Regions from separate parts of the Proteiniclasticum sp. C24MP genome, predicted to be linked through region 1. Evidence: a T-box and tRNA genes for the amino acid it is inferred to sense, from the RefSeq annotation. Region 1 holds a T-box; the other holds one or more tRNA genes.
The links. The T-box of region 1 lies ahead of asnS (asparagine--tRNA ligase). A T-box ahead of a tRNA ligase gene usually reads a tRNA of that ligase, here a tRNA-Asn.
Positions count from the first base shown of each region.

Region 1 (14,769 bases):
GATGAAGTGAAGGAAGCTGCTGATTTCATCACGGAAACCAACAATGAAGCCGGGGTCGCCAAAGCGATCCGCAGGTTCTGCCTCTGATCTTCTACTGATTTTTCGAACATCCTCTCATCGTATGGAATCCGGATATTTCCTCATTCTCTCTTTATGTGGCTGCACATAGAGAGAGGATGTTTTGAATTCAAGAATTTTTTCCACTGGAAGCCGCTGGCAGGATATGGTTTCTTCTTTTTGCAGCTGAAGCTGATCCTTCTTCCAGTCAGTACTATAGCGTATCTCTGACCTTCTTTCTGTAGATTTCCACCAGCTCCTGCGCCTCGATGCCGGTTTGTTCTTTCAGCTCTCTGATAGCCGCAGCATGGGGATTCTCCCCTTTCAATCTTACTGCTGATAATCATGTCTGTGAAAAACGCACAACAAATTCATTTAAGAGTGACGGATGATGACTACAAAAAAATCAAAAATCTTGCTCATAAAAGAGGAATAATGGTGACCGAATTACTTAGAGAATTTATAGATCAAGGACTACAAGAAAAGTTAGCAGAAGAAAATCTTGACCTAGTAGCCAGTGTCGTTAGGCAACAATTGGATGCTGTAATGAAACCCCATATTGAAAGATTAGCCAGTATTTCGAGTAAAGCAGGTCATATGAGTGCAACGTCTACTTTTTTAAATGCACAAGCATTAGTAGAACTTGTTCCAAAAGAAAGGCAGCGAGACATTAGAGTAATGTATGATAATGCCAGGAAAAAAGCTGTTGAGTATATGAGAGTAAAAACTTCTGATTTTGATAATGAATATAAATAAAAATTACTTGTAATAAAAGTAAAAATTATATCTTATTATCAAAATCTATATTTAAAATATTATTTTTCCAGCAATTCCCCTCTTCACACTCTTATCTTTTATACAATTATGCCAAATATTGTGTTTTTCCTTAAAAAAAGCCTCAAATCCCGAAGAAGTTCGGGGTTTGCTGTGTTATTTACATGATACTATTAATTTGTTAATAATATCAGTTTACACACTGTTTGTTTATAGACTGATGAAAGTAGATGAGTTATCAAAGCAATAATTCTATTTAGACATCTGTGGCCTAACCTGATGTAGTTAAATTGATAAATAAATAGCAATGCACTAACTAAAAATATTGCTATTTAAAGTTTAATGAGAGGAGATGTTTTTACAAGAAAAAGTCAATGTAAGTTGTTTGTAGTATCGGTGGATTTAAAAGGAGAATTTTATGGAAAGTTTTGACTTAACTGCATTTACGCTCATTGTTATAGTTTTAGGATTATTTATATCACTTATTGTATTTACAGTGAAAAAAATAAAGAGAAAATAATGTACAAATTCAATACTTCTTCAAAAACAACACTTCTATAGAGGCTCTTAATATTTCGTAGCGTTGATTTAAAATAGATATTATATATTCAGAAAAAGAGAGATTACCATTTGTATCTGTAGATCAAAACCCTATTATGGTTCAATTATGTAATTTCCTTAATAAAATTCCCAATAATGTCCCTAGTATTGAGTTTAATTTAGTTGATCAAATCAACTATTTCTTTATTAATATTCTTGTTTAAAGGCAAAATAAAGAGCTGCTCTTTTAGAGTGGCTCTTTATTTTGCTTTTTGATATCAATCTATCTAAAATATCTTAATTTCATCGAATTAAGCGCTAATTCAAGAGTGTTTTCATCAAGTGAATGTAGTACATCACGAACATCAGCCGGATATCCGTTGTAATGATTGAAAGCAAGTGTAATCAACTTTATTTCAGTACTACTGAACTCCCCACTATTATCTTCAAGGCATTCCGGCTTTATGAAGTGTTCTTCAAAATTATAGATATCATCCACCTTATTGAAAAGATCCTCATACCCTGAAAGTATGTAAAACATTGATCTTCTTTCAGTGTCTCTATTTACAGTATTATCTCTGTCTATTAATTCCTGGTAGGTATGAATTGTTCGCACTTCGGTATGAATTGTTCGCATTTAACTTTTTAAAGCTAGTGATACCAATGGTTTAAGAGTGGTTGAAAACAAGGTTCTATTCTGTTATGTAGGGGTGAAAAGATCCTGAAAACCTTCATTTCCAGGATCCTTTCTCTCATTTATCTTTTCTCGCTAAAGCTTTCTAAAACCACCATCTCTCACTGTGAACCTGATTTCCTTTTCTCCCATATTTTCCGTCAGGATCTTCACAGCGCCGTCCCCTTCGCCTCTTCCGCTTCTCACATAGAATGCTCCTTGTCCCCCTCTCAGAGGAAACCAGGCCGGTCCTAGTATCTCAACATTCCCTTCAGTTTCCAGACGGATCACTTCACTGGAATAGACAAGAATGTCCTCGTGATTATTCTTCGCACAGACGGACACCATGGCCACATCATAGGTTTCTTCCACAAGAAGTTCTTCCTTGGATGGTATGACCTCAAGATACATCGAAGCACCAGGTCCTTTTGTCACGGTGGCCACTTCTTTTTCATTCTTGTACCCTTTGAACGTATAGGTCAGCTGGTCCTGTCCCCACCCGGCATAGTACTTGCCGAAAAGAGCCACCGCATCATCCATTTTCATTTTATATTTCAGGAGGATTCTACCCATGGCCATTTTGGAGGTCAGCGGCAGATTCATGCCATAGACAGCGGCCTTCCTGATGATTTTCTTCACCCGCTCTGCATCACCGCCAGAAAACCCCTCATCCTCCTCCAGGAGATTCCCAATGAAATCAGCCATGAGAATCGGCGGATGCTTCAGCTTCTTTTTCCTGTCTTTTTCGAACCTCCTGATGCGTCTGCCGTTTTTATAAAGATCCACATAGTCACAGTTGGTGAAGGCGTAGACATTTCCGAGATTCCCGCCCGCATGGTCTCCGATATTCATGGAAGAGGAGATATGAAGTACAGGCTCCTCTTTCTGACTGGAATAGACAAAAGCGGCGGTTTTCTTCTGACGGAACATATCCAGCACCCCATGATAGCAGACCCTGTCTCCACTGCCGAAATCCACGTGTGTGTTGTAATCCGCCATGCACCATCCGATGGCACCGGAAATCTTGCTGTTCTTCTCCATGGATTCAAGAACCCTGGCATGCCTCAGCGCATGCTCCGTTCTTCTCTCTTCCGGATCGGCGCTCTTCACAGGATACATGTGTCCGTTGTGTTCCGTCACAAGATAAGGCGCCTTAGAAGGCAGAATATGATTAGGACTGGAAAGCCCCTCATTATCCCCCTTATGCAGAAAATCATTATAGGTGTAGACATCCTCCAGAAACTCACTTTTGGCGAAATTTCTGACCCCACCCGTTGGCCTTGATTCATCATAGATGTGCGCGATCCTGTTCATTTCCTCATAAAACACAGTATCATCCTGGGATTCGTTGATTCTCACGCCCCAGATGATGATCGATGGGTGATTGCGGTCTCGCTTGAGCATTTTCTTCAGATTGTCTTTGCTGTTCTCCTTGAAATGTTCATCCCCGATGTGCTGCCAGCCGGGGATCTCCTCGAAGACCAGAAGTCCGATCCGATCACAGTGGTCCAGAAAATGACTGGATTGAGGATAATGGGAGGTACGAACGATATTGACCCCCAGGTCCTTTTTCAGAATCTCCGCATCCAGAATCTGCATGGACTTCGGCATGGCATACCCCACATATGGATAGCTCTGATGGCGGTTGAGTCCTCTCAGCTTGATCTTCCTTCCGTTGAGATAGAACCCGTCTTCCTTGAACATAGCTTCCCGAAAACCGATGGTTTCCGTTTTCCTGTCCACAGCGCGTCCATCAGGATCCACCAGGGTCACCTCGAGGGTATAGAGATGAGGATGATCGATATCCCAGAGCGATACACCCTTAATGGAAAGGGTATTACGCATTCTTTTCTCATCCACATTGCGGATACTGGAAAAGAGAGCTTCTCCAGACTGACTCGTGTCCGATCCTTCGAAGAGCTTATATATGACACTTCCTCCCCTTTCCGCTGACAGAATGGTCTGTACGGTGAGCTGTTTCTCTTCTTCCATGACATGTTCCGCAAAGGCGAAGACATTCTGAATGAAATACCTGTCATGAATCTCCAGACTCACCTCTCTGTAGATTCCCCCATATGTGAGAAAATCCACCACATGACCAAAAGGAGGAATCCATTCGAGCTCTCTTGAATCCACCATGACCTCGATGGTGTTCGTTTCACCGAATCTCACTTCCTCTGAAATCTCTTTGGAAAACGGAAGAAAGGCACTTTCACTGTGAAAGCTCTTCTTTCCGTTGATATATACCACAGTCATATTCGCTGCGCCTTCAAAAACAAGAAACAGGGATTTATTCCTGTATTCCTCATCAATGAAGATATCTTTTCTGTAAAGGCTCTTAAACTGGTATTCCTTTTCATTGAAGTTATTGAAAGGCAGCATCTTCACTGTATGAGGAAGATCCACATGTTCTCCCTTCCTGTTCTTCAGTTCACCTGACGTTTTCGGGTAATCCTCAACATCCGGATAAAACATCCAGCTTTCATTTAGATGAATCTTTTCTCGCATTTTAAACTCTCCTTGCACACCTGCGGGGACGATTATGCCATATAGATTTCTTTTTGATTGCATTTAATTTATCATACAGTAGAAATATGAAAAATCTTTGACTACAGTCAGACTATTATAATAATCTTATCAGAAAAGAACAGAAGGTGTATCTTATTTTCAATTTACACCTTCTGTTCTTTATCCTTTAGTTGAATTCCGCTATATTCTTATATCTATGCTGGTCTTCACTGGCTTTCCGCTTTTCCATCACGCTGAGAAATTCTTTCGGTGTGAGTCCATATTCGTTCTTGAATGCTCTGAAGAAATTGGAATAATCTCCGAAACCGCATTCCTCGTAAACGGATGTGATGGGATTCCCCTCCAGAATCAGTCCTTTGGCCTTGATGAGCCTCTTCTGGACCACAAATCGATAGAGGGTGGTACCGGTGTATTTCTTGAATTCGCGGGAAAGATGATACTTGCTGATGAAGAACTCCGCTGCCAGCTGGTCCATATTGATTTCCTCTTCCAGATGCTCATTGATGTAGCTGATGACGGAATCAATGAGCTGATTCTTCTTCACCTGCGGCTGCAGTTTATCTTCTTCGAAACTCATGCGATTCAGCTCGATCATGAGCTCGGTCAGCAGGGCCTTTGGCAGAAGATCCGCTCCGAATCCGTCTTCCGCGTTCTGATAATGCAGCTTGTCCAGGATTCCTCTTATGAGCTGATGGTTTTCCATGGAGGTTCTGAGCAGCGTCTTTTTCTCCTGATCCAGAAAACATCTGGTCAGGTCCGACTTTTTACTGGAAAGGGACTTGATAAATTCTTTATTCAGCCAAAGAACATACCGTTCATAATAATGCTCAGGATTCTCGATGAGCACCTGATGGAGCTCCTTGTGATTCACAAGAAGAATGTCCCCTGGCACAAGATGATAGTTTCTGCCTTCAATCTGATAGCTCACTTCCCCTTTCACGAAAAAATACACTTCGAAGAAATCGTGATGGTGCAGCGAAACATTCTTGAACTGCATGTCTTTATAATAAAACAGTTCATAATCCATACGATACATGTGCTGTCTGTTTGAATAATCATTCTTGTGCTTGCTCATGCCATTTCCTCCAGTTTTTCTTATTTTCATCTTATCGATAATGAGCAATATTTGCAAGTCCATGGGCAACTTAAATCATCATCAAACAACATCACTATATGATACTATTAAGCAAAGAGATTAATTTCCGCCCTTTTGTTTTCAATTATGAACAGAGAATTAATAATCTATGAAAACGTTGTGTATATCAACTGTTTCAATGGATTATCCTTTTCCATTCATGGTGAAAAAATCGACATTCACGTCGCAGAAGAGGGATGTTGTTGCACTTCATAAAAATATATAGGAGATGAATTAAATGAAACTATCATTCAGATGGTACGGAGAAGACGACCCCGTAAAAATCGAATACATCAGACAGATCCCCAACATGCACAGCATTGTAACAGCAGTATACGATGTTCCTGTAGGTGAAGTCTGGTCTGTGGAGAGTATCGAAAGACTCAGGAAAATCACAGAGGACAACGGACTGCACTTTGACGTCATCGAAAGTGTTCCCGTGCATGAAGACATCAAGATCGGACTGCCTTCACGAGACCAGTACATCGAAAACTACAAGGAGAACATCAGAAGACTGGGCGCCGCAGGCGTAAAAGTAATCTGCTACAACTTCATGCCGATCTTCGACTGGACAAGAACTCAGCTGGATTATGAGCTGCCTGACAAATCCACTGCACTGGTGTACTTCAAGGAGCAGCTTGAAAAAATGGATCCTCTGACAGGAGAGCTTTCCCTTCCAGGCTGGGATTCCAGCTATACGAAAGAAGGATTGAAGGAACTCTTTGATAAATACAAAGAAGTGGATGAAGAGAAGCTCTTCGAGAATCTCGAATATTTCCTGAAAGCGATCATTCCAGTAGCTGAGGAGGCAGGCGTGAAAATGGCCATCCATCCCGATGATCCACCATACTCCATCTTCGGACTGCCAAGAATCATCACCGGAGAAAAGAATCTGGACAGATTCCTGAAGATTGTAGACAGTGAATACAACGGTCTTACATTCTGTACAGGCTCCTTTGGTTCCTCCAACGCCAACGACGTGCTGGCCATGGTGGACAAGTATTCCAAAATGGGCAGAATCCACTTCATGCATGTAAGAAATGTGAAGCTCTATCCAGATGACAGCTTTGAAGAAAGCGCGCATTATTCACCATGCGGGTCTCTGGACATCGTAGCGATCTTAAAAGCCCTGCATCGCAACGGCTTCGACGGATATCTGAGACCAGACCACGGAAGAATGATCTGGGGTGAAACAGGAAGACCAGGATACGGCCTGCATGACAGAGCCCTAGGCGCTTCTTACATGACAGGAATCTGGGAAACCCTTACAAAGCTCGACAAGTAACCTCTTAGAACCCTCATAGAAACCCGAAAGGAGCTGTCTTCTGGAAGTTGATTCTTCCAGAAGACAGCTCCTTGCTTTACGGTTTTTTCCATCGCACTATTTTTCAGATGCTTCCATGATCACATTTCCTTCTTCGTCCACTCCATGGTAGTCGACAAGGGATGTATGAGGAGTTGGAAGTTTCTTCACCACTTCCTTGCTGTCCACAAGGACGCCAATGCCGATGAGCTCCGAATCGAATTCATTGAGAAGATCCGCGATACCATTGACTGTACCACCGGCTCTTAGGAAGTCATCGATGAAGAGACATCTTGAAGAGGTCTTCAGTGTTCTTTTGGCAAGTCCCATGTTCCCCAGTCTACCGGTTGTCCCTGATACGTAGTTAATGGTTACACTGGTTCCTTCTGTGACTTTCGAGTTCTTTCTTGCAACGATCAGTGGTACACCCAGATATCTGGCCACTTCATAAGCCAGCGGAATACCCTTGGTTTCGACTGTGATTACATAGTCGGCTTTGGCTTTTGAAAATTTCGAAGCCAGAATGACACCTGCACGATGCACAATGGTCGGATCCAGCATAATATCCGTAATGTAAAGGAAATTACCAGGCACAATTCTAGATTTGTCCCTCAGCGTTTCACAGATGGAATTCGCAAAGGCTTTTTCCTCCTCTTCTCCTATTCTCGCCACATATCTGACTCCACCCGTTGCACCGGCAATGGTTTCTATTTTCCCCATTTCCAGAGTTTCCATGATTTCTCTGATCACCAGAATATCTTCACTGATTGTCGATTTTGCGGCATTCAGCATTTCAGAAAAATAATTCAGACTCATGATTTTATTGGGATTTTCAATCAGAATTTTTGTAATGGCACTTATTCGGCTGTTTCTCGAATATTTTTGCATAACGATCCTCCTACATGGATTTTATCTCTTCTAATTTTATAACATTATCGAATGTTTTACAATATAATACTATCTAATATTCGTATTGTTACCCCATCTTTTTCCATTCTTCCTCTGTTACATTCCTTTCCAAAAAAATCTTTGAAATTTAAGGTGGATAGATTATGATGTTAATGGAAGGAAGTGTGATCATGTTATTTGATTTAAAGGAATACGAGAACAAGAAGGTTCATTTTATCGGAATCGGCGGAGTCAGCATGAGCGGACTGGCAGCCATCCTTCTTAACAGCAATATCAAAGTCACAGGATCTGATTTCAAGGAATCAGAAAACGTGAAAAGATTAAGAGAAAAGGGAGCCGAAATCTTTTTCGGCCATCATAAAGAAAACATCACCGATCAGGACATCGTGGTCTATACCGCAGCCATAAGGGAAGACAATGAAGAGCTTATGAGAGCGAAGGAACTCGGCATCATAACCTATGACAGAGCAGAGTTTCTGGGGCACATCATTCAGAACTTCACCAACTCCATTGCAGTGACAGGAACCCACGGAAAAACCTCCACCACCTCCATGCTTTCCGCCATATCGCTGGCGGCAGAAGTGGACCCTACCATCCTGGTAGGCGCAAATCTTCCCCTCATCGGCGGAAATTACAGGATCGGAGACAGCGACTTCTTCATCACGGAAGCCTGCGAATACAAGGAGTCCTTCCTGCGTTTCCCCGGAAAAGTGGCACTGATTCTGAACATCGAAGCGGATCATCTGGATTACTACAGAGATCTCAACCATATACTGGACACCTTCAGGGTCTATGTTTCCGTCATGCCTGAAGACGGTGTTGTCGTGGCCAATGCAGACGATGCCAATATGTCTTATGTTCTGCAGGATGCCACCATCAGAACACTGACCTTCGGCATTCGCAGCGGTGATCTGAGGGCGGAAGACATCACCTACAACCCACAGGGAAAGCCCAGCTTCAAAGTCGTCTATCAGGGAGAACTCCTCGCTGAACTGACCCTTAATGTTCCCGGAGAATTCAACATTTATAACGCGCTGGGCGCCATCGGTGCCTCTCTTTCCTGCGGATTAGGAATAGATTCCATAAAAAAAGGCCTGGAAACCTACATGGGTGTGGATAAAAGATTCCAGCATCTTTATACGGAAAACGGCATCATGGTCATTGATGATTATGCGCATCATCCCGGAGAAGTCGTCAACGCCATCGATACGGTCCTTAAAATGGACCACAGAAAAGTGCATGTGGTGTTCCAGTCTCATACTTATACAAGAACCCGTGCGCTCTTTGATGACTTTGTGGAATGTTTTGACCGAGTCGACAGCCTCACCCTTCTGCCCATCTATGCCGCCAGAGAACCCGACACGGGTCTGGTCAGCGCAGAGGAACTGGGAGATGCCATAAGAAGAAGAAAGACCGTAGATACAGAGAACTTTGAAACCTTCGAAGAAGCAGCAAAGCATCTCAGCGAACTCGCAAAGCCTGGAGACATCATTCTGACCATGGGCGCAGGAGAATCCGTGAAGGTGGCAGAGTATCTGAAACCACTTCTTGAAGACCAGACGCAACCGATATGAATCCCATCACCAGGAGGAAGACCATGAAGAACATCACATATCGCCCCCTTACCCGGGAGGAATGTCATAGAATCGAGGAAATCGACGCTTCCCAGTTCATTCATCGGGCCTACCGGGAAGTGGATGGAAGAAGAGTTCTTGTTACGATCAGCTACCAGGATCCCACCTGGCCGGAAGGCTATGAAGCCCATCTGCATGCGCTTCATAAGACCCTTTCAGATGACGGATTTGCCATCGGCGCCTTTTCGGAAGAAGGAGCTCTTCTCGGATTCATTTCCCTGAACCGGCCGTTCTTCGGAAAAACCTGTCATCATGTGCTGCTGGACCAGCTCTTCATCACGTTGAGTCATCGCAGAAAAGGCATCGGAAAAGCGCTGTTTCAAAAGGCAGCAGATATCGCTCGCAGCTGGGAAGCCGATAAGCTCTACATCTGTGCAGGGTCAGCTGAAGAAACCGTGAATTTCTATTTCGCCTTAGGCTGCAGAGAAGCCCTGGAAATCAATCCCACATTCTACGAAGAGGACCCTCGGGATTTTCAGCTGGAGTATGATCTTTCGAAGTAGAAGAACAGGATGAAGGGTGAATCACCCCACCTATACCCCCTTGCCAGTCAAGGGGTTTTGTTATATACTGAATGAAGCGAAAGTGCATAGTTTACATGCGAAGACGGGAAGAGTAATAAAGGAAACTGCATCCAGCGAGCTAATGATGGTGAAAGTTTAGCAGCAAGCCCTTTGATGAAAAACGCCCCCGAGCATCTTTATGGAAGGAAGAGTACATAAAGACGGACCTTACCGTTACAGGATAAAGTGACAAGGAAAGTGTTTCCTTGTAAATTGGGTGGTACCGCGAGATCCTCGTCCCTTTATGGAGATGATGGTCTTTTTTATTTACAGAAAAACCAGAAAAAGCAAAAATAATCATAGAAAGAAGGAGTTATCATGGCTAGAATCAAAGATTTATACAGAAACGCAAAAGACTATGAAGGACAGACCGTCACACTAAGTGGCTGGATCAGAACTTCAAGAGTATCCAAAGCCTTCGGCTTCATTGAACTCAATGACGGAGGATTCTTCAAGAACGCACAGATCGTCTTCGATGACACGCTGGAGAATTTCCTTGAAGTCTCCAAGTATCATATCGCAACCGCGCTGACTGTTACGGGTACACTGATCTATACACCAGATGCGAAGCAGCCTTTTGAAATCAAGGCATCTGAAATCATTCTGGAAGGAAGCTCTTCCTCGGATTTCCCGCTGCAGAAAAAGAGGCATACCTTTGAATACTTAAGATCCATTGCGCATTTAAGACCAAGAGGAAACACCTATTCCGCAGTCTTCAGAATCAGAAGCCTTGCAGCTTATGCCATACACAAGTTTTTCCAGGAAAGAGGCTTCGTCTATGTGCATACCCCAATCATCACCGGCAGCGATGCCGAAGGTGCAGGTGAAATGTTCAGAGTGAGCACGCTGGATCCCATTCATCCTCCACTGACGGAAGACGGAAAAGTGGACTACAGCGAAGATTTCTTCGGAAAAGAATCCAACCTCACCGTATCCGGACAGCTCAATGCAGAAGCCTATGCGCTCGCATTCAAGGATGTCTATACCTTCGGACCTACCTTCAGAGCGGAAAACTCCAATACCGCACGACATGCGGCCGAGTTCTGGATGATCGAGCCTGAAATCGCATTTGCAGATCTCAGAGACGATATGAAACTGGCCGAAGACATGCTGAAGTATGTCATCAGCTACTGTCTGGAAGAAGCTCCTGAAGAAATGGCGTTCTTCAACCAGTTCATCGACAAGGGACTCCTTGAAAGACTGAACTTCCTTGTGGAATCCGACTTCAAGCATGTGACTTACACTGAAGCAGTCGAGCTTCTTGAGAAATCAGGCAAGAAATTCGAATATCCCGTCTCCTGGGGAAGCGATCTTCAGACAGAGCACGAAAGATATCTCACAGAAGAAATATTCAAGATGCCTGTGTTTGTCACAGATTATCCAAAGGAGATCAAAGCCTTCTACATGAGGCAGAACGATGATGGAAAGACCATAGCAGCCATGGACTGCCTGGTACCCGGAGTCGGTGAAATCATCGGAGGTTCCCAGAGAGAGGAAAGAATGGATGTCCTTCTTGCCCGAATCGAGGAAATGGGACTGAACAAAGAGGATTACTGGTGGTATCTGGAACTGAGAAAGTTCGGCGGCACCAAGCATGCTGGCTTTGGTCTCGGCTTCGAAAGACTCATCATGTACATCACGGGTATGACCAACATCAGAGACGTGATTCCTTTCCCAAGAACTACAAACAACGCAGAATTCTAATCGTATTTCAAGGAGAGCTTCGGCTCTCTTTTTTATATGGTAAAATGATTAAAATCATATATACCGTTAACAATATAAAGTTTCCGTTAAATTATCTTAATATTCAATATATTAGTGGTAAAATAAGAGTATAGACCTGAATACTTTAATCAAAGGGGGCAATAAACATGATTAAAAAATTACTTGTTGTGAACCAGACACTACCCTATGATCATCTTGTTCTGAAATTTGCCAGATCACTGAAATTTCTAGGCGCAAAAGAAGTGGTTGTCGCCAATAACATCACGACACTCAGTGACAGACTCATAGATGGATATGATCCTCTTATCATTGAAGAAAGCCTCAAAGAGATCGAGAAGGAAGGATTTACAACCCGTACACTGGAACTTCAGGACCTGCCCGTGGAAGACATCAACAAGCTGGTCCAGAATGACGATACTTACGACTCCCTTATAATGGTCGGCGCAAAAAGATCTTCCCTGGGAAAACGAATCTTCGATACGGAATTCGCCTACGAGCTGATTCAGATGCCAAGTAAACCGATCCTCATCGTCAGAATCGATGAAGAAGATGAAAAATTCTCCACAACCCCTGCGGAGTTATCCCCTGAAAGTCACGTACTGTTCCCCACAGACTTTTCGGAAAATGCCCATCAGGCCTTCACCTACCTGGAACGAATGGTGGAAGCGGGGATCCGCAAAGTGACGCTGATGCATATACAGGATATTTCCAAAATCAGCCCCTATCTGGATTACAGAATCATCGAATTCAACCAGATCGACCGTGACAGGCTGGAAGAACTGAAAAAGAGACTGGAAGAAAAGGGAGCCACAAATGTGGATATCATCCTTGAAATGGGTAGACCTTTCAGAGAAATCAGCCGTGTGGTGGATGAAAACCATGTGGATCTTCTGATCTTAGGTAGACAGGGTAAAGGGATCATCAAGGACATCTTCATCGGAAGCAACAGCAACAACTTGGCTAGACGAGCACACACCTCTGTACTGCTTGTTCCGGAAATGAAGAAATAACAGAAGACACGAAAGCCTGGCTCACGCCAGGCTTTCTTTTTCATGTCTGTTTATTCCACTCTGTATCAGTATATCACCTGAAGGTCTTTGGGATATCTGTTCAGGACTTCATGTCCTTCTTCCGTCACCAGAACCAGATCCTCGATCCTCACACCCAGCTCTCCTTCCAGATAGATGCCAGGCTCCACGGAAAAAATCATACCAGGCTTCAGCACATCATCATTGACTGAGGATACATCTCCATACTCGTGGACTTCAATTCCGATGGAATGACCTGTCCTGTGGGTGAAGAATTCTCCATATCCTTTCTGCTCGATGACTTCTCTTGCCGCTTTATCGATATCGCTGAATCTGACGCCGGGCTTCACCATTTCTATGGCTTTGCGGTTCGCTTCCAGCACGGTTTCATAGACTTCTCCCGCTTTTTCATCCAGTTCCACATAGAACACGGTCCTCGTCATATCTGAAGCATAGTTGTCTTTTCTGCATCCGATGTCCAGAATGATGGAATCTCCCTCTTTGAGCAGCCTATGGCTGTTTTCATGATGGGGATTCGCTCCGTTTTTCCCATAGGCGATGATCGGTGTGAAAGAGAACCCGTCAGCGCCTAATGTTTCATAGATCTCCCTGAGTCTCTCCTCCATCTCTTTTTCCGTCATGTCTTCATGGATGGCATCAATGAGCATGGTCATGGCATCATCATTGAGCTTCGATGCCTCTTTCATGAAACGGATCTCTTCTTCGTCTTTCTGAGACCTTATCAGATCAAGAAGCAGGGATGAGTTCACATATCTTGTCGAACCCGTTGTTTCCATGAGCCTGATGAGAAATCCTGATGGCCAGTTCTTATCGATTCCAAGCACTTTTTCCTTTTCCAGTTTTTCCGCAAGGAGCGAAATGGAGTCCGTGGTATCCTTGATCCAGACAAAGTCCAGATCATCGGATTCCTTTTCCGGAAACAGTTCATTGATGAAGAGCACCGGTTTACCCGACGGACGGACAAGAAGAACCAGAAGTCTCTCTCCCGCCTCAATCCAGCGTCCTGTGAGATAGAAAATCGATGCAGTGTCTGTGACCAGAAGCTGTTCCAGATTCTTTTCCTTCATCAGTTCTTTCAGTTTTACAATTCTTTCTGAATACAAAAAGTCCCCCTCCTCTATTCGTTTCTGAAATGCCGAAGCATCCCTATTTCTTTTTTCCCTTTGCGTAGTAGTACAGCGTCTTCACAGGCATACCTGTGGCCCCCTTTGGCAGATAGCCTCTGGCGGAAGCGATATCTGAGGTGCCTGCGATATCCAGATGCACCCAAGGCGTATCTTCCACAAAAGCTTCAATGAAGGCCGCTGCCGTACTGGCACCGCCCCATCTGCCTCCGGTGTTCTTGAGGTCTCCTCGGTCTCCCTTGATGAGGTCTCTGTATCCTTTGGATAATGGAAGCTGCCACATGGGCTCTCCAGCCTCTTCTGCCGCTTTCTCGACTCGGGCATAGAGTTCCTTGTTGTTGGTGAATCCGCCGGTATTGAACTCACCCAGCGCCACCACGCATGCACCTGTCAGCGTGGCCACATCCACCACCTCACTGACCCCTTCATGCTTGATGCTGTAATAGACGGCATCTGCCAGTGTGAGTCTTCCTTCCGCATCCGTACTATGAACTTCGATGGTCTTTCCCGCCATGGACCCCACAATGTCTCCAGGTACATAGGCATCTCCGGAAATGACATTGTCCGTGGCCAGAACCACAGCCGTGACGTTTCTTTCCACTTTATTCAACGCGATGGCTTTCATGGCGCCTATGACAGCTCCTGAACCGCCCATATCCCCGTTCATGGTGATCATGGAAGGTCCTGGCTTCAGTGAGTATCCACCTGTATCAAAGGTGACCCCTTTGCCTACAAGACCGATGGGCGCTTCATC
Region 1 covers NZ_JBINJW010000016.1:42,817-57,585, reverse strand. The annotation lists gene ACHAL6_RS11065 (Cof-type HAD-IIB family hydrolase) at 1-87, shown strand, start outside; gene ACHAL6_RS11060 (NUDIX domain-containing protein) at 272-385, opposite strand; gene ACHAL6_RS11055 (hypothetical protein) at 403-813, shown strand; gene ACHAL6_RS11050 (DUF6075 family protein) at 1,655-2,008, opposite strand; gene ACHAL6_RS11045 (glycoside hydrolase family 2 protein) at 2,141-4,552, opposite strand; gene ACHAL6_RS11040 (AraC family transcriptional regulator) at 4,740-5,648, opposite strand; gene uxuA (mannonate dehydratase) at 5,947-6,993, shown strand; gene purR (pur operon repressor) at 7,090-7,899, opposite strand; gene murC (UDP-N-acetylmuramate--L-alanine ligase) at 8,091-9,494, shown strand; gene ACHAL6_RS11020 (GNAT family N-acetyltransferase) at 9,518-10,057, shown strand; T-box leader at 10,149-10,362, shown strand; gene asnS (asparagine--tRNA ligase) at 10,436-11,821, shown strand; gene ACHAL6_RS11010 (universal stress protein) at 11,989-12,852, shown strand; gene ACHAL6_RS11005 (M24 family metallopeptidase) at 12,918-13,994, opposite strand; gene ACHAL6_RS11000 (leucyl aminopeptidase) at 14,038-14,769, opposite strand, start outside.

Region 2 (13,610 bases), on a different contig from region 1:
TGCTCGATGACGATGACCGTATTCCCTAGATTTCTAAGATCTTTGAGAATCTTCATGATGCCAGCCGTGTCCTTGGGATGAAGTCCCACCGTAGGTTCATCCATGATGTAGATGATTCCAGTAAGGGTGGAGTCTAAAGTGGCCGCAAGCTTCATGCGCTGCGCTTCTCCACCGGAAAGGGTCATGGTCTGACGATTCAGAGACAGATAGCCTACGCCACCGCGGATGAGTCTCCTGATCTTGGTCTTCATATCTTCCAGATAGACCTCCACCACGGCCTTTTCTTCCGTCACCAGATTCTCCTCGATCTCCTTCAGCCAGTCCATGAGTTCCAGAAGCGACAGCGCAGACAGCTCTGTAATGGTCCTGCCTTTTACCATGGCGCTTCGCGGCACCTCTGCCAGTTTCTCCCCCTGACACTTGTCACAAGCTCCTGTAATGAAATAGGGCTCCAACTGGGCTGTGATGCCTCCTTTTTCATTGAGTCTTCTCCAAAGGGTTGTCAGAACGCCTTCAAACTTTCCCTCCGCCACTTTCCTGGGGATCTTCACATCCTTGAAGAACATCTCAGCCTCTTCACTTTCCGCCCCATATAAAAGGAGAATTCTTTCTCCTTCGCTGAAATCTTTCACAGGGCGGTTGTCCGTCTGTTTCATCCCATAGTGCCTGAAGGCAGCATTCACCGTACCGATGGAATAGTCCTTGTAGGCATGGTCCCAGTAAGCCACGGCCCCTTCTTCCAGAGACAGTTCTTCGCTGATCACACTTTTCTGGTCAATCTTCATGACTTCGCCCAGACCATGACAGGCCTCGCAGGCACCTTCTCTGGTATTGAAGGAGAAGTGACTTCTTGTAAGCTTCTCCATCTTATGCCCGCAGTGGCTGCAGAACATGTAGACCTTGAACTCCCCTTCCGTCTTCACTAGCTCTTCTCTGCATCTGGACGCACTGATCTTCTTCTCACAGGAAGGACAGCTTCTTTCATGAAGCTTCTCATAAATCATCCGCAGCTCTGTATAGATGTTTGTTACTGTCCCCACAGAAGATCTTGGATTTTTCGCATATTCACCCTGAGTGATTTTAATGGCCGGTGAAAGATTGAGAATGGATTCCACCTTCGGCTTCGGGATTCCCTGATATCCGATGGCTTCCAGATACTGCCTCTGACACTCCTGATAGATGGTGTCCACTGCCAGGGTGGACTTCCCTGACCCGGACAGTCCCGTCAGAACCACCAGTCTGTTCTTTGGTATTTTCAGGGAAATATCTTTCAGGTTTCCTTCTGTGGCATGACTGATGTAGATATATTCTGAAGACAGTTTCTTCTTTTCCATGACGTTCCTCTCTTTTCCTTTTTTTATTTATTGTACCGTGAACACACTTTGCTGCATATAGCGAAAAGAAGAAAGACCATCCTATCATGACCTTTCTTCCTGATCTGAATATTACATTTCTGGTGGCTTGCCAGAAGATTCCGCTCTTCCTTCTATCTGTTCTCCTCTTTGTTCCCCTGAACCCCCAGGAAATCCAGCGCAAACTGAACATGCAGCGCCACGCCGTATTTCATGTAGTCCTCATCTATTTTGAACTTCTCATGATGGGGAAAATAGATGGCTTCCTTGTCTTCATTCCGATACCCGATGAAAGCATAGACGCCCGCGGCATGCTGGAAATAAAAAGGCATGTCTTCTGACCCCATGAGTCTTGGCGTCATGATGTTGTTTCCTTCTCCAAAGACTTTTACAGCACTTTCCGATGCAATCTCCGTGAGTTCCACGTCATTATACAGGCTTACTGCGCTTTCCTCTATCTCCACATCCACCCTCACTTCATAGGCATCTCCGATGGCTTTTGCATGTCGCCTGATCCCTTCATGAACAGTCTTTCTGGCCTCAGGACTGAAATATCTCATTGAAATCTCGAGCTCTGTGTATTTTGAGATGATATTGGCTTTTGTTCCACCCATGAATTTTCCGGCGGAAAGAACCACAGGGTCCTGCGCATTCACATTCTTCGTGATGATATCCTGGAGTCCTGTGACGAACACACAGGCTGGATGAATGGTGTCTCTGGCCAGATGCGGCATGGAACTGTGACCGGATACCCCCTCAAGCTTCACATAAATCGTATCGCATCCTGCCATGCGGTAGCCTGGCGTGATGTCCACCTGTCCCGTGGGAAGACTTGGCATGCCATGCATACCGAAACATGCATCCACCCCTTCCATCCCTCCAGCTTCTATGATCTTCTTCGCTCCGGTGAAGGTCTCTTCTCCTTCCTGAAAGAAAAACCGCACTTCACCTGATAGATCTTCCCTCATTTCCGAAAGAATCTTCGCAGCCCCCAGCAGCATGGCTGCATGGGCATCATGGCCGCAGGCGTGCATTCTGCCATCCACTGTTGACTTGAAGGGAACATCCGCTTCTTCAATGATGGGCAGTGCATCCATATCACCTCGAAGCGCTACAGTCTTCCCCTTCTTGCCACCGGTCAGGCTGGCGATGATTGACGTCGCACCGGCTTTTCGGTAAGGAATGCCTAGTTTCTCCAGTTCCCTTATGATCTTCTTCTGAGTCTGCACTTCTTCTCCGCTGAGCTCCGGGTAGGCATGCAGGTCTCTTCTGAAGGACAGCACATAGTCTTCAATCTCAAGCGCTCTTTTCATCACTTTATTTTCCATAGGGATTCATCCTTTCTCTGATCTTCATTTTATATCTCCATACTTCCATTTTACCACCAGCTTCTTCATTTTCCCATCCAGGTCAGAATACGCAGGCAGTCCAGTATGTGCGCATGAAAAAGCTTCCTTTCGGAAACTGCACTGGATTCTCTGTGCTTTTCCGAAAAGGAAGCTTTCTGCTAACGGATGATTCAGTATGGGATTCAGGCTCAGGAAACCTTTTTCTTCTGATTCTTTCGATACAGGCCGTATCCGCCAGCGCCTCCTACAGCAAGAAGCGCCGCAATGATCATACCCTGATTTCCGGAATCCTCTTTCTCTTCTCCCGGTGTCTCCGGCGATTCATCTGTCTTCTCCGCTGTCTCCACCAGAACCAGGAGGGTCTGCCCAGGAATCTTCACTTCTTCTGAAACCGTCTCGATGGATTCGTTTCCTGCCGTCGCTCCATTGACCATGACATTCCAGTTTCCTTCCAGATCAAAGCTCATCTCGTCTCTGTTGGCATTCATGAGCACCAGAATCTCTTTCCAGTCATCTCCCGCAGCCTCACCGTCGATTCTGTATCCCACCATGTTCTTTTCCGGCATCTCCAGGAAGGAGAGATTCTCTCGCACTTCTCTGGCGGTATCCATCTTGAAGGCTGGATGTGCTTTGCGCATATCGATGAGCCCTTCGAAGTACGTCACATTGTCAAGATAGCTGCTCTTTCTCTCCCAGACGAGTTTGTTGATCTCGTCTGGGGCGTTGTAGCTGTTGTGATTGCCGTCCTTGGTTCTCAGGAAATCACTGCCTGCATGGAGGAACGGAATCCCCTGAGAGGTCAGAACCACCGCATTGGCCATCCTGTGCATCCTTATGAGCTCCTCTTCCTCCGCATCACTGTTGCTGATCATAAGCTTATCCCACAAAGTCAGATTGTCGTGGGCTTCCACGTAAGTGATGGTCTGGCTGGGCTCTTTCGCCCAGAAGCTTTGCGAGTATTTCACTTCCTGGTAATTCACATCGGGATGATCTATGGATGCCACGATGCCGAATTTGATGCTCTCCTCCATGCCTTCTGCTCCGTTTATGAATCCCCTGTCTTCATCGGTGAAGACGTGGCCTTTCAGTCCGTCGCGGATGTCATCGGAAAACGCTGCGACGCCATCCATTCTCCAGGTGTTTCTCTTTAATGCCTTTTCCTTATCCGGTAGAGGTGAATCGCCGCCTGTCCATCCTTCCCCGTAGATCAGAATGGTGGGATCCACTTCATCCAGCGCCGCTCGCACGGCTTTCATGGTATCTATGTCATGAAGGGCCATGAGATCGAATCTGAATCCGTCCACACCATATTCCCTGGCCCAGTACACCACGGAATCCACAATGTATTTTCTCATCATGGATCGCTCTGAAGCGGTCTCGTTTCCTGTTCCGCTTCCGTTGCTGAAGCTGCCGTCCTCATTCATCCTATAATAGTAACCCGGTACCATCTTCGTGAAGTCAGAGTCTCCTGAGGCTCCGGTATGGTTATATACCACATCCATGACCACTCTGATGTCCTTTTCATGAAGCGTCTTCACCATCTCCTTGAACTCTCTGATTCTCACTTCGCCATTGTAGGGATCTGTGGAATAGGATCCTTCCGGTACATTGAAATGCTGCGGATCATATCCCCAGTTGAAATTATTCTCCTCAAGCTTTGTCTCATCGATGCTTCTGAAGTCAAAGGCCGGGAGAAGGTGAAGATGGGTCACGCCAAGGTCCATGAGATGGGAAAGCCCCGTGGATACCCCATCCGGTCCTGTGGTGCCTTCTTCCGTGAGTCCAAGAAACTTTCCTTTATGCTCGATGCCTGAATCCTCGGAAATGGAAAGGTCTCTCACATGAAGCTCATAGAGGATGGCATCCGTGAAGTCCTTCAGCTCCGGCTTTTCATCCTCTTCCCATCCTTCCGGATCTGTTCTGTCAAGATCCACCACCATGGCTCTTCGTCCGTTTACACCCACCGCTTTCGCATAAGGGTCCACCGCTTCCTGTTCCATACCAAGATTGGTGGCGGTGTAGGTATAGTACACGCCATGATTGTCGCCGGAAAGCACATATTCCCAGACACCCTTTTCCAAAGACACCATCTTCACAGTTTCATAGGCATCCACATCATTTCCCGCTGTGAAAAGGTTCAGCTTCACACTGGTGGCAGTAGGTGCCCACACTCTGAAGGTGGTCTTCTCCGTCTCATGAATCGCACCCAGTTCTCCGTCGAAGTGATACGCGTTCTCGAAGGCCTTGGTGGAGAAGACACCGCTCATCATCACGGCTTTTTCCCCGTATCCTTCTTTGGAAATGGTGTAGGTTCTGCCCAGCTCCAGAGGCTCTTTCAGAAGCACTTCGAACTGACTGGATGATTCAGGTCTTCCTCCTTCGGAAAAGTAGATGGTCTGAATCTCAAGTTCTTCCTCACCGGAAGTGACCTTCAGCCCTTCCTTCTGATCATGGACAAGTTCCATGGGAATGGACACATTGACCTTCACTTTGTTCACCGTGGTCAGCTCCGCTTTCAGGATCTTGGGCGAAAGATCCACTTCCTCCGCTGCATAGTAGACACTGGGATCCTTCTCCAGCAGATACACATCCAGCACGCCATCTTCCGCTTTGCTTACGGAAATAAAGCGGTCCATGTCCACATCCTTGGCTTCCCATTCTCCCTTACGGATAATGAAGCCGATCTCGGAAGCATCCTCCACATCCAAACCCAGAACCGCAAGCTTTCCGAAGTCATCCTCGGAGGTGAAGTCATAGGCTTCTCCTTCTCCCCCCTTCGGCCAGATCCATAGGTTCCATCCGTCATAGTTTTCATCAAATCTTCTATAGTGGATTCGAAGTTCCAGGTCACCCTCCAGGACTTCAGGCTTCTCTGTCGTCACCGCAGGGGCTTCTGTATAGACGGTTTCATCTCCTGATTTCAGCCAGATCTCCGCTTTACCTTCCTCCACTTCGAAAAAGCGGTCTCCATCTATATCCTTTTCCACCCAGTTACCTTTTCGGACGATGAATCCGAACCGGCTTTTATCGCTGGATGTGGATAGCACTGCTACCTTTCCGAAGTCATCTTCAGACGCAAAATCCACCTGTTCCCCCTGGCCCCCTTCTTCCCAAAGCCACAGGTTCCAGTCTTCGTAGTTTCCATCCTCTCTTGCATAGTGTACGATGATCTCCACCTCATTCTCCGCATGAACCGTAACCATGTCTCTGACAGAAAGCATCGGGGTGAAGAAAAACACCAGTAGAAGCACTGCACTGATTTTATGAAACAGACTGCTTTTTCTCATATGAATACCTACCTCTTTTCTTGTGATATGTAATCGATTTACTGCTCCGATTATATCATGCAAACGTGTGCACAACAAGTGGAGCGGACAGACTTCATAGTAGAAAACCTTCGCCTCTCAAAAAGGCAATGATGAGTCTGACTTCATCCTCATTTCCTACTACTTATGTTTTTCATTCATTTTTACTACATACTGTGTAGCTCCTTTACTTTTTCAGTATCTCCATCCCTATTATTCAGATATTTTACAGGAAAAATGCTATACTACAGTTAGAATATTTTAAAAATAAAGGAGCGATTCATATGGACAAGAAGCGACTTATTATTTACCCGCTATTATTTATCATCACCCTCGCGGTTTCAACCCTTGGTTTTACGCGCTGGGGCTTAGATGGGCTTATTTTTCCGATGATTGTGACGTTTGTCTACTTCACAGTGATTTTCCTCATCGCGACAGCGATCAAAAACAACTCCATAGTTGATATAGGATGGGGCATGGGCTTCGTGATTGGCAGCTGGATCACGCTTCTCACGACAAGCGAGCCTACATTCCTATCCTACCTTGTTGTAGGATTCATTACGTTCTGGGGCCTGCGGTTAAGCATTCGCCTATTGAAACGCAACTACGGTAAGCCGGAAGACTTCCGTTATCGTCAGTGGCGCGAGGAATGGGGAGAGAATGTTGTACTGATTGCTTTCTTCCGCGTGTTTATGGTGCAGGGAATCATCAATTTTATCGTTGGTTCGGTGAGTTATGCGATCATTAAATTCAACACCTTTGATTTTACCGGCGCAAGCCAGTGGATTGTCTACATAGGCCTCTTCATTTCCTTCACCGGTTTATTCTTTGAAGTCGTTGGTGATGAACAACTGCGTCAGCATATTCAAAAAGGCACACGGACGTTACTTCAGTCCGGTCTCTGGTCCGTCACGCGTCACCCGAACTATTTCGGTGAGATCATCATTTGGATAGGACTCTATATCGCTGGCTTAGTGATGTTATTTAGTGGTGACAATCCGGTCATTTATTATCTCGTCCTCATCTTATCTCCCGTGATCATGAGTACGGTCTTAATTAAGATCTCGACCCCACTGCTAGAGAAAAACATGGAAAAATACGATGGCTGGGAAGATTACAAAAAGCGCGTCCCAATGATTTTCCCATGGTCAAAGTAGCGCATACAGCAAGCAGGATAAAATAATACGTCAAGAAAAGCTCGACGAAACCTCGCCCTTCCGGGGCTAGAGATCAGTCGGGCTTTTTAAATTCCGGATTTTTCAAGTGCACCAGGAAGGCCTGTATCATGCACAGTTTGCACCCTATCTCGCCATGGGCTTCTTTCAGCCCATCTTTTCGGCAACATGCCATACATAAAAGAACCATGCCCGAAAGCATGGTTCTTTGTGAATTCTGATCAGTCTCCGAAGGAGATTCCTATGGATCTTGCTGTTTCCACCAGATCTCCATTTGGATTTACGTTCTTTGATTTCTGTCCGATGACATTTTCCAGAGAGTCATAGGACATATGGCTGCCCTTCAGCGTAACCATGTTGCCGAACTTTCCTTCCGCTGCCAGCTTCACTGCTGCCACACCATATCTGGTGGAAAGGATTCTATCGGATGAGGATGGGCTTCCGCCTCTTTGCAGATGACCAAGAATGGTCGCTCTTGTCTCATTTCCGCACAGCTTTTCCAGATCATGTGCGACCTTGATGCCGATTCCACCCAGTCTGATCGGATCTGGTGAATCTTCCACTACATCTCTTACGACCACTTCACCGTCAATGGGTTTCGCACCTTCTCCTACCACTACGATGGAGAAATTCTTGCCGTTCTTCTTTCTTTCTTCAATCTTCTCTGCCACCTTATGAATGTCATAAGGAATCTCAGGAAGCAGGATTACATCTGCACCGCCGGCAATTCCTGCATGAAGTGCAATCCAGCCAGCATATCTTCCCATGACTTCAAGAACCATGATTCTGTGATGGGACTGTGCTGTGGTGTGAAGACGGTCCAAAGCCTCCGTTGCCACATTGACCGCTGTGGAAAAACCGAAAGTACGGTCGGTGGACGGCAGGTCGTTGTCGATGGTCTTTGGAATGGCCACGACGTTCACGCCTTTTCTTGCAAAGTCTCTTGCTGAAGTAAGCGTTCCGTCACCACCTACAATGAACATGACATCAATACCGAGGTTCCTGATGTTCTCGACACCCACATCTGAAACATCCTTATACACCATTTCTCCGTTTTCTTCTACCAGATAATGGAACAGGTTGTCTTTATTGGAGCTGTAAAGAATTGTACCACCCTTATGAAGCAGACCTGATGTGATATCTCCTTCAAGCTTGATCCAGTCGTTTTCATAGAGACCTTTATACCCGTTTCTGATCCCGATGACTTCCCAGCCGTATTCCTTTGTTGCAGTCTTTGTCACTGCTCTGATGACAGGATTCAGTCCAGGACAGTCTCCTCCACCAGTCATGATCCCGATTCTTTTGATGTTGGTTTTATTGTTCATTTTACCCTCCTATAGCTTTAAAAGCCACTTAATACCCGATTTCTTTTGTTTGTGTTCCTAGTAAATTTTACCCCAAAGTTCACAATGATACAATTGGAACGCCTAAAAAAACTAAATTGTTCCACAGATATTCAGAATTCATTCACAAGTTTCACGAATCTGTCCCCACGTTCCTCGAAATTCCTGAACAGATCAAAGCTGGCACAGGCAGGTGAAAGGATGGCGGCATCGCCCTCCTTGCTGAGAGATTTCATGATTTTCACTGCATCTTCAAAGCTTTCCGCCATATGAAGAGGTACGTATCTCCCCGATTTTTCCTCGACTTTTCTGAACGCTTCCTGAATCTTGTATTTCGTTGCACCCACCAGAACCGCGTTCTTTATATACTTGTAGCCTTCCTCCGCCAATGGCGCAAAATCAAGCTGCTTGTCGTATCCGCCCAGAATGACATTCACTTTCCGGTCAAAAGATCGAAGGCTTGCCAGTGTTCTTGTGGGACTGGATGCAATGGAATCATTGTAGTACTTCACACCCTGAAATTCTCTGATGAACTGACAACGATGCTTCACCCCAGGAAAGGTCAGCGCCGTTTCTCTCATGACAGGCTTCACGACGAAGTCTTCCACCGCCAGAAAGGCTGCCAGAAAATTCTCCGCATTGTGAATGCCCTTGACCTTCATTTCGTTTAGATCCACGATGCGCTCATCCCGCAGATAGAGACTCCCGTCTTTATAGTAGGCATCTTCATTTTCATTTTTCGAAGAGAAGAATTCCACTTTTCCCTTGGCAAGGGCTGCAAAAGACCTGGTGATTTCATTGTCCTCATTGAGAATCAGAAGATCCGATGCCTTCTGAAAGCGGAAGATATTCCTCTTCGCTTCGATATATTCCTCCATATCTTTATGCACATCCAGATGATTCGGAGACAGATTGGTCACAATGGCGATTTCAGGAGAGGTGGTCATGGTCATGAGCTGAAAACTCGACAGTTCCAGCACCACCATATCCTGAGGTCTTATATTCTCCACCTCTGTAAACAGTGGTGTACCGATGTTTCCTCCGACATAAACCTTGTATCCCGCTTTCTTCAGTATTTCCCCCACCACCGTGGTAGTGGTGGTCTTTCCGTCGCTACCGGTGATTCCGATGGTTTTCGCCCTGCAGTACTTCAGAAACTCCTCCATCTCTGAGGTGATGATTGCACCATCCTTCTTCGCATTCACAAGCGCAGGATGATCAAATCTCATGCCGGGCGTCTTGAAAATCATATGAAGACCTATGAGATGATCCAGATAATCCTCTCCCAGATTCAGCTCCACCCGGTCCTTGAAACCATGGACCTCTTCTCCAAGGGAATCAAGCTCTCTTTTATCATAACCGACTACTTCAGCACCGAGTGAAAGAAGAAATTCGATGAGCGGAATGTTGCTCACACCTAGACCCACTACACCGACGCTTTTCCCTTTGACTTCCTGTTTGAACTCATTAAAATCTCTACCCATTACTATCCATCCTTATATCCTGTTCTGAGACTGTCCAAGCAGTCTGAAGTATAGTGCATTCTGTGCCATGGCTGCCAGTGCAAACCCGAATATCAGTGTCATAATGACGATGCGACCTAGGTACACACTCATGAGCAGGATGACAACCGCCGCCGCCGCGCCAAGCATCAGCCTGAAAAATCTGTTCATCGTCTTTCCAAGCACCTCTTTCAGCGTCCCTTTCTCATGGACCATCACAGGTACCGTCGCCAGTATCGTAAAGAGCATGAAGAAGATCAGAAGCTGGAGAAGCACGTAAACCAGGTTCATCTCACTGATGTAGAAGAACAGGGCATTGTACAGCGTGAATGTGATCAGTACCGCACCCAGAAGTCCTATGAGCAGGCTGCTTTTCAGGTTCTCCCTGTATCCCTTCACAAAATCCTTGAAGATGCCTTTCCCTTCTGCTCTTTTCCTGCTCACCGCATATAGAAGCGCTGAATAGGAAGGGAGAAGATTCAGGCTGAGCACTGCCATATACAGGTAATACATCACAATATTCGTGGGATTGTAAAAGAGAAGAAAAAGCAGAATATGAAGATTGAAAAGCATGAATAGTGCATTGCCCATGATGAGATCATAGACACCATCCACTGCTTTCTTCACAGAACTTTTTGCCAGCTGCTCGTTCGTCTTTTTATTTCTACTATTGTCTTTCATTGTTCCTCCATCTAACCGATATTTCTTACTCTCATTCTATCTTCTTTCCGCAGAATCAACAAATGAATTATCATCCTGCCATCTGAAAAGAGCAGGATGGGGATCTACACTCCTCCATCCTGCTCGCTGCTAAAATTCCAGTTTCTTTTCCACGTAATCCACCAGGTCAAATACAGATAATCTAATCTGCTCCATGGTATCACGGTCTCTTACGGTTACACTCTGGTCTTCCAGTGTATCAAAGTCTATGGTGATGCAGTATGGCGTTCCGATTTCATCCTGTCTTCTGTATCTCTTTCCGATACTTCCCGCATCGTCATACTCCACATTGAAATGCTTCGCCAGCTGCTCGTAGACTTCCAGAGCCTTCTCGGAAAGCTTCTTCGAAAGCGGAAGAATGGCCGCCTTCACAGGTGCGATGGCAGGATGGAATTTCATTACCGTCCTCTCCTCTCCATTTTCCAGCACTTCTTCCTCATAGGCATCGGACAGGAAGGATAAGAACATTCTGTCCACACCTACGGATGGCTCTACACAGTAGGGAACATATTTTTCATTGGTTACAGGATCCAGATAATTCATATCCGACTTGGAATGCTCTGCATGCTGCTTCAGATCGTAATCCGTTCTGTCTGCAATCCCCCATAGTTCTCCCCATCCGAATGGGAATCTGTACTCAATATCCGCTGTACCCACACTGTAGAAGGAAAGCTCTTCCTCTGAGTGATCTCTCATTCTCATGTTTTCCTCATTCAGTCCAAGATCTGTAAGGAAGCTCCAGCAGTACTTCTTCCAGTACTCGAACCATTCCAGATCCGTTCCCGGCTTACAGAAGAATTCAAGCTCCATCTGTTCGAACTCTCTTGTCCTGAATATGAAGTTACCAGGAGTGATTTCATTTCTGAAAGACTTTCCGATCTGTCCGATACCAAATGGCACTTTCTTTCTAGAGGTTCTCTGGATGTTCTTGAAATTCACGAAAATCCCCTGAGCCGTTTCCGGTCTCAGATAGATCTCTGTCTTGGAATCATCTGTGATTCCGAGAAAAGTCTTGAACATCAGGTTGAACTTTCTGATATCCGTGAAGTTCTTCTTTCCGCACTTCGGGCATACGATGCCGTTTTCATCGATGTAGTTTTTCAGTTCTTCCTCACTCAGTCCGTCTGCGGAGGCATACTCTACTCCCTGCTCGGTCATGTGGTCTTCCACAAGCTTGTCCGCTCTGAATCTCGCCTTGCACTCCTTGCAGTCCATCAAAGGATCCGAGAAGCTGTCCACGTGTCCTGAAGCAACCCATACTTCCGGGTTCATCAGAATGGCGGAATCAAGCCCTACGTTGTATGGGCTTTCCTGTATGAATCTCTTCCACCAGGCCTGCTTCAGATTGTTCTTGAGCTCTACGCCTAGTGGACCGTAGTCCCAGGAGTTTGCCAGTCCTCCGTAAATATCTGAGCCTGGATACACAAATCCTCTGCCTTTGCTTAAAGCGACAATTTTGTCCATGGTCTTTTCCATTATCATCATCCTCCGATTTTTTCTAGTATAAACAAAAAAGAGCATACACCATGAAGGGACGGAAATAAATCCGCGGTTCCACCCTTCTTGGCATAAGCCCTGCTCTTACAACCATATTGCTCAAAAGCGCCCTTCATCCTCCTGCCTGCATCCTTCCACCAGCCGGATACTCTCTAAAAGCACAGAAGTGATTACTCCTCTTTCTCAACGCAACTATTAAATAAAAAAAATGGCTCCGCGAAGAGGACTCGAACCTCCAACCTATCGGTTAACAGCCGAGTGCTCCACCATTGAGCTATCGCGGAACGTCATTACAAAGACTATTATACCAAGGATATAGAGAAATGCAAGGCCTATTTTGAAAAAATATTGAAATCCGCAGCTTAAATTCTGGTGCAATGTTCTGCAGGGAGCACACTCACACTATTATGCGATTAGCACCTCAGTTGCAGGCACATTGAGATATTCCGATTTCTCTCATACTGTGTCCGTCTTCCCTTTCCAGCACGCAGCTTGCTTTTGCGCCACCCTCTTCGAAGTGTCTCTGAGAAAAATACAAAAGTTTTTCTTGACACTTCCTGAAAATTTTCTATAATGAGATATAACAAAGCAAAGATGAGAAGAGTACATCATGGTTAATGTTTTAGAGAGTCGGGGATGGTGAAATCCCGATACAGAAACATGGTCGAAGAACACCTCGGAGCTGCCAGAGGAAAGGAAACGAGTAGACCTGGACGGACCTCCCCGTTATAGGAGTCGGATATCGACAGATCCACTGTCTGTATCTTAAAAAGTGAGCTTTTTCAAAGCTAAACTGGGTGGTACCGCGGAAGCCTTTCCTTTCGTCCCTATGTAGGGATGGAGAGGAATTTTTTATTTTAGGAGGAAAACGCCATGTACAAACCGACCATGACCTTGAAAGAGACCCAGAAAGCCATCAAGCTCATCAAAGTGTTCTTCGAACACGAACTTTCCGAAAGACTGAACCTCACCAGAGTGTCTGCTCCTCTTTTTGTGGAGAAAGGCACTGGCTTAAACGACGATCTCAACGGCATCGAAAGACCCGTCGCATTTGATATTCTGGATTCAGGTAAAGAAGTGGAAATCGTGCAGTCTCTGGCCAAATGGAAAAGAAAAGCACTGAAAGACTATGAATTCTCCCTTGGGGAAGGACTCTATACCAACATGAACGCCATCAGGCGTGATGAGAAACTGGATCACATCCACAGCATCTATGTGGATCAGTGGGACTGGGAAAAGATCATCGGAGAAGGTGACAGAAACCTGGAGACACTGAAAGATACAGTCTGCATCATCTACTCCATCTTCAAGGATGCGGAACTGCTTCTTGCAAAGAAGTATCCATTCCTGAAGCCTCAGCTGCCTGA
Region 2 covers NZ_JBINJW010000010.1:71,813-85,422, reverse strand. The annotation lists gene ACHAL6_RS08995 (ATP-binding cassette domain-containing protein) at 1-1,334, opposite strand, end outside; gene ACHAL6_RS08990 (M20 family metallopeptidase) at 1,487-2,680, opposite strand; gene pulA (type I pullulanase) at 2,890-5,988, opposite strand; gene ACHAL6_RS08980 (DUF1295 domain-containing protein) at 6,291-7,163, shown strand; gene ACHAL6_RS08975 (6-phosphofructokinase) at 7,403-8,506, opposite strand; gene murD (UDP-N-acetylmuramoyl-L-alanine--D-glutamate ligase) at 8,638-10,008, opposite strand; gene ACHAL6_RS08965 (DUF624 domain-containing protein) at 10,021-10,707, opposite strand; gene ACHAL6_RS08960 (glycine--tRNA ligase) at 10,837-12,228, opposite strand; tRNA gene ACHAL6_RS08955 (tRNA-Asn) at 12,453-12,527, opposite strand; T-box leader at 12,826-13,075, shown strand; gene asnA (aspartate--ammonia ligase) at 13,117-13,610, shown strand, end outside.
Region 2: it has a tRNA-Asn gene. The T-box ahead of asnS (asparagine--tRNA ligase) is inferred to sense a tRNA for this amino acid. The anticodon was not compared.